Neobacillus sp. PS2-9: one gene and its partner. The protein of the gene in region 1 interacts with the protein of each later gene in a pairwise test. Links are inferred from orthologs where the notes say so. Each region holds a gene or a part of one and is shown on either strand. Other genes may lie near its edges.

What was found.
Region 2: the proteins of ileS (region 1) and RCG25_RS04100 interact in binary tests that used the Escherichia coli proteins (3 or more experiments, as listed by UniProt). The link is inferred for Neobacillus sp. PS2-9 from one-to-one orthologs.

The regions. Positions count from the first base shown.
Region 1 is NZ_CP133269.1:3,636,373-3,639,763, forward strand. The notes cover bases 76-3,391. They hold ileS (isoleucine--tRNA ligase), read right to left. Parts: upstream 3,048-3,391; coding sequence 276-3,047; downstream 76-275. Other genes in these bases: RCG25_RS18235 (hypothetical protein), read right to left, coding at 76-117. Also shown: more of RCG25_RS18235, read right to left, coding at 1-75. UniProt on the Escherichia coli protein: Catalyzes the attachment of isoleucine to tRNA(Ile). As IleRS can inadvertently accommodate and process structurally similar amino acids such as valine, to avoid such errors it has two additional distinct tRNA(Ile)-dependent editing activities.
Region 2 is NZ_CP133269.1:818,794-821,834, reverse strand. Bases 45-3,010 are described here. They hold RCG25_RS04100 (substrate-binding domain-containing protein), read right to left. Parts: upstream 2,025-3,010; coding sequence 1,065-2,024; downstream 45-1,064. Other genes in these bases: RCG25_RS04095 (ABC transporter permease), read right to left, coding at 2,043-3,010; rbsK (ribokinase), read right to left, coding at 70-993. Outside these bases: more of RCG25_RS04095, read right to left, coding at 3,011-3,023; RCG25_RS04090 (sugar ABC transporter ATP-binding protein), read right to left, coding at 3,016-3,041. UniProt on the Escherichia coli protein: Part of the ABC transporter complex RbsABC involved in ribose import. Binds ribose. Also serves as the primary chemoreceptor for chemotaxis.

The DNA.
Region 1 (3,391 bases):
TTCTTCTTCTAGAATGGCTGTTAACCACTCCTGCCGCTTCTTGTTCCTTAGTGAATGTTCGATTTCTTTTCTTGTTTGACGGAGTTCTAAAAACAGCTTTTCCTGCGTGGCATTCATAGTTGTTACCTCCGTGAATCATTTGTTTTATTATTTCCCTTAACCTACAAATGACCCCGGAAAACATTTGACAACGGCAACAACAATTAACGAAAAAGGGAAAATTTAAATAATAGTAAAAAGCCCCCTGCATTTCTGCATGGGGCCTTCATTTTTTATTAAGCTAAGTGTGTATAGTTTTCTTTTACTACTTCTGCACATCGTGGGCATAGGGTTTTGTGCTCTGGATCCTGACCTACTTCAGGTGTTACAATCCAGCATCGCTCACATGTTTCTCCCTCAGCTTTTGTTACAACAATAGCTGCTCCCTCAAGCTTAAGGGCATTTTCAGGGGCTTCCTCATAAGTTCCAGCCACTTCAAAACCAGAAACAATAAACAATTGCTTCATGTTTTCTTCAATCGAATCTAACAGAGCCTTTGATTTATCATTAACATATAAGGTGATTTTTGCTGTTAATGACTTACCAATCACTTTTTGATTTCTAGCTTCTTCTAGTGCTTTTAAGACATCATCACGAAGCTTCATAAATGCCGTCCATTTTTCCTCTAAAGCCTTCGCACCTGCAAGTTCCTTATACTCTGGAAGATCAGTCAATTGAACACTTTCTTCTTCAACTGCAGGGATAAATTTCCACACTTCATCAGCTGTATGAGAGAGAATAGGTGATACTAATTTTGTTAGCGCAAGCAGTGACTCGTATAATACCGTTTGAATGGCTCTGCGTTCATGATTATCTGCCGCTTCAATATAAAGGACATCCTTTGCAAAGTCTAGGTAGAATGCACTTAAGTCTAAAGTACAGAAATTATTTACAGCATGATAAATGCCTGCAAACTCATAGTTTTCATAAGCTTGGCGAACATATTTAATTAGCTTATTTAATTTAACAAGCATAAATTGGTCAACTTCACGCAGGTTTTCATAGGCAACCGCATCTGTTGATGGATTAAAGTCAGCTAAGTTTCCAAGTAAGAAACGGAAGGTATTACGGATTTTACGATATACCTCAGCAACCTGCTTAAGAATCGCATCGGAAACACGAACATCTGCCTGATAATCAACAGAGGCAACCCATAGTCGTAAAATATCTGCTCCTAACTGATTCATAACCTTCGCAGGTACAACCACATTACCTATTGATTTACTCATTTTTCTACCTTCACCATCAAGCGCGAAACCATGGCTCAAGACTCCTTTATATGGAGCTTTGCCAGATACAGCAACTGCAGTGGATAGGGATGAGTTAAACCAGCCACGGTATTGGTCAGATCCTTCTAAATAAAGATCTGCTGGGCGGACTAAATCTTCTCTTTCTAGAAGAACCGCTTGATGGGAAGAACCAGAATCAAACCAAACATCCATAATATCAGTTTCTTTAGTAAAGATTCCATTTGGACTTCCTGGGTGAGTAAAGCCTTCCGGAAGTAATTCTTTAGCTTCTTTTTCGAACCAAATATTAGATCCATGTGCGCGGAATAATTCAGATACATGATTAATCGTTTCGTCAGTAATAATCTCTTCACCATTTTCTGCATAGAAAACTGGAATTGGTACACCCCAAACGCGCTGACGAGAAATACACCAGTCACCACGGTCACGAACCATATTAAACAGTCGTGTCTCGCCCCAAGCAGGAACCCATTTCGTTTCCTTAACTGCTTCTAACAAATCTTCACGGAAGTCTTTAATAGAAGCGAACCATTGGGCAGTAGCACGGAAAATTACTGGCTTCTTTGTTCTCCAATCATGTGGATACGAGTGAGTGATAAATGATAATTTCAACAGTGCACCTGCTTCTTCTAAAGCCTGTGCAATCGGCTTATTAGCAGTATCATAAAATAAGCCTTCGAAACCCGGTGCCTCACTTGTCATCACACCTTTGTCATCTACTGGACAAAGAACGTCTAATCCATATTTCTGACCAACATAAAAGTCATCTTCCCCATGTCCAGGAGCGGTATGAACACAGCCAGTACCTGCATCAGTGGTTACGTGTTCACCCAACATCACTAACGAATCACGGTCATATAATGGGTGTGCTGCGACAATATATTCTAATTCAGCACCCTTCACTTTTTGAACAACTGTAGTATCTTCCCAGCCGATTTCTTTTGTTACTGCTTCTAAAAGTGCTTCAGCAACGAGGTACTTACTTCCATTTGCAGATACAATCACATAGGTTAGGTCAGGATGAACAGAAATCCCAAGATTCGCTGGAATCGTCCATGGTGTAGTGGTCCAAATGATGATTTGCGTATCAGTATCAAGTACACCCTTGCCGTCCTTTACCTTAAAACCAACATAAATGGAAGCTGAACGTTTGTCTTGATATTCAATTTCCGCTTCAGCTAAGGCTGATTCACTAGATGGTGACCAATAAACTGGCTTTTTTCCTTTGTAAATATAGCCTTTTTTCGCCATTTCACCAAATACTTTAATTTGTTGTGCTTCGTATTCAGGTTTTAAAGTAATATATGGATTTTCCCAATCACCACGAACACCAAGACGCTTAAATTGTGTACGCTGATTATCAACCTGCTCAAGTGCATATTTGGTACATAGCTGACGGAATTCTGCTACCGTCATTTCCTTCCGCTTTACACCTTTATTTGTTAATGCCTGCTCAATTGGAAGGCCATGTGTATCCCAACCAGGTACGTAAGGAGCATGAAATCCGCTCATTGATTTATAACGAACAATCATATCTTTTAGAATTTTATTTAGTGCATGGCCCATATGAATATCGCCGTTAGCATATGGAGGTCCATCATGTAATACAAACATTGGACGGCCGTTTGTCCGTTCCTGCACTTTCTGATAAATCTTCATTTCTTCCCATTTAGCCTGAATCTCAGGCTCTCTTTGGGGAAGATTGCCCCGCATCGGAAACTCAGTTTGCGGCATTAATAACGTATCTTTATATTCCATTTTTTCTTCCTCCTGATATCCTCTTCATATAACAGAATAGCCAATAGACAAATAAAAAAAACCCTCTCATCCCAAAATAGGGACGAGAAGGTTTTTATTCCCGCGGTACCACCCTGATAGATAATACCGGTACGTACTATCCTCTTAAGCATTCGTAACGTGAATAACACGCCTGAGCCTACTGCCCAACTAAAGGGGTTCGGTCCGGAACTCAAGGGTGATCTTCCAATTTTTCAGCCTTATCGGGCTTACACCATCCCCGACTCGCTATCTAAGCCAATGAAAAATTGTACTGTCCCTGTCATCGTCATTGCCAATCTATACAACTATCTAAAAATTATATG
Region 2 (3,041 bases), 2.8 Mb from region 1 along the record:
CAGCGAGCATACACTGCCCGCTGTCTTTTCCACGTGGCCTATGTCCACGGATGGTGCCTGACACCTAACTTACACTTTTTTTACTATTAGTTCCTCTACTTCATGTTGGTATGGCATCGCAGGTGCAGTTCCAATTTTGGTTACAGAAAGAGCTGCAACGGCGTTGGCATAGGCCATGGCTTCACGCACGGAAAATCCATTGCTTAGGGCATGAGCAAAGCCTCCATTAAAGGCATCTCCTGCTCCAGTGGTATCAACTGCTTCAACCTTAAAACTAGGTACAAGCTCTCCACTTTCGCCCCCAGTATAAAGGTAAGCGCCTTTGGAACCTAGAGTGATAATTACTGTACCCACACCTTGGCTGTAGATTTTCTGTGCGGCAACTAAGGCAGATGCCTCATTTGTAACTTCCACTCCCGTTAATTCAAACGCTTCTGTTTCATTAGGTGTAATATAGGCAATATCTGAAAGTATTTCTCTTGGAAACTCCTGAAAGGGAGCAGGATTTAATATCACCGGAACATCCCATTTCTTGGCTAGACGTACCGTTGTCACCACTGCCTCAATACTAGTTTCTAATTGAACTAACACAACGTCAGCTTCTTTGAATGTTTCTTCAGCAGCAACTACTTCATCTTCTGTAATTGTACCGCATGCCCCTAATGCCACCACAATGCTATTTTCGCTCCGGTCATCAACAGCAATCAATGCGGCCCCTGTCGCTTGATTAGGGTCCACCTTCATAAACTGGGTGTTTACTTTTTCCGCAGAAAAATGTGCCAAGGCCTCTCTTCCAAAAAGGTCATCACCCAACTTAGTAATAAACGTTACCTCTGAACCAGAGCGGGCCGCTGCCGTAGCCTGGTTCCCACCTTTTCCACCAGGTCCCATCTTGAATGGGCCACCTAGAACCGTCTCACCTGGTTTCGGAAGATGAGGCGTACGACTCATTAAATCCACCACATAACTTCCCACTACAACAACCTTTGACATGAAGAAACCTCCCTTTAAAGTAGTAAAAACGCAAGGTTAGATGCGTTTTTACTACTCTAACTATTATTCGATTACTTAGTTTTAACCTCATTTACGTTCTTAGGAGTCACAAGTGTTGAATCAAGAATTACTTCTTTATCAACTGATTCCTTTTTAGAAATTTTTAAAGCTGTCTTAACCGCTTCTTTTCCTAGGAATACTGGTGGTTCAGCAATGGTTGCTTCTAATTTTCCACCCTTAATCGCTTCAATAGCAGGATCAACTGCATCACAACCGATTAGAGTTATTTCATCTAGACGGCCTGCTGCTTCAATTGCAGCTAAGGCACCAAGAGCCATTTCATCATTTGCTGCATATACACCATCAATCTTAGGGTTTGCTTGTAAAATATCTTCCATTACTTTCATTGCTTGACCACGGTCAAAGTTTGCAGCCTGTCTTGCAACCACTTTGAATCCAGGAGTTTCGTCCACCACAGAATTGAAACCTTTACTTCTGAACTGTCCTACGTTTGTTCCTAGGATACCTTGAATTTCAACAATGTTTCCTTTACCGCCAAGAACTTCTTTTAAGAAGTTACCAGCAATCTTACCAGACTTAAGTGCGTCAAAACCAATATGGGTAACAACTTCCCCACCATTTGATTGACGGTCAATTGTAAATACCGGAATTTTGGCATCGTTAGCTTTCTTAACACCTTCTGCGATCGCATCACTATCGGCAGGGTCAATAATAAGGACATCGATATTTTGCTCTAAAAGGTTTTCAACATCTGCTAATTGTTTACCAGGATCGTTCTGTGCATCTGTAACAACAAGGTCAACCTTATCTTCCTTCGCCTGTGCTTCTGCCCCTTCTTTAACGGCTACGAAGAACGGATTGTTTAGAGTATTCATGGATAGACCGACTTTTAGCTTGCCATCCTTAGATTTTGAACCGGATGTTTTTGTACTTGAACCTTCGTCCATACTGCAACCAACAAGACCAATAATAATCGCAAATAATGCCAACAAAGAAATAATCTTTTTCATCTTAATACCCCCAATGTTTTATTTTTTAATTTTTGAAAACTTACTATCTACTAATACAGCAATTAGAATGACAAGACCTTTAGCAATACTTTGATAGAATGGAGAAACGTTCATTAAGTTAAGAACATTATCAAGGACCCCCATAATTAAAGCCCCGATAAGCGTCCCCGTAACTCCACCTTTTCCCCCTGCTAAACTAGTCCCCCCAATAATAACGGCCGCGATAGCATCCAACTCAATTCCTGTACCCGCAGTTGGCTGAGCTGACATTAATCGTGAGGTATAAATAATCGCGGATAAAGCTGAAAGCAAACCTGAAATTCCAAAAACAGCTATTTTAATGGCTCTCACATTAATACCTGCAAGAATAGCCGTTTCTTCATTTCCACCGATGGCAAAGATGTATCGGCCAAAACTGGTGTATTTTAACATCCAATACATGAATCCAAAAACAACAAACATAATGATAATCGGAATAGGTACTCCAAAGAAACGACCGCTCCCAATATAACGGTATGCTTCATTACTTACTACTAATGGATAACCCTTCGTATAAACAAGCGTCATCCCTCGTGCAATAACCATGATTGCCAAAGTGGCAATAAAGGAAGGGACACCGAATCTTGCTGTAATAAACCCATTAAATAGTCCGAATAGTAATCCTACGCCAAGTGCAGCAAGCAGTGCTAGTGCCAGCGGCCAACCAGCGGTCAATGCTCCAGCTAAAATGGCTCCAGAAAAGGCCATTACAGCCCCAACCGAAAGATCAATACCTGCAATTAAAATGACGAGCGTCATCCCGCTTGCAATGATGGCAATAATGGATACCTGACGAAGCACATTCATCACGTTGCTCATTGTAAAGAAAACATCTGACAATGCCCCTGCAATCCCACACAATATAATAAAAATCAATAATACACGGTACTTTTCAATGAGCGAAAGCCAGTTAAAGGCTTCCTTTTGCACCTCTTGCTTAACAGGTGTCGTATTAGACATTCGTCACACCCCCTGATG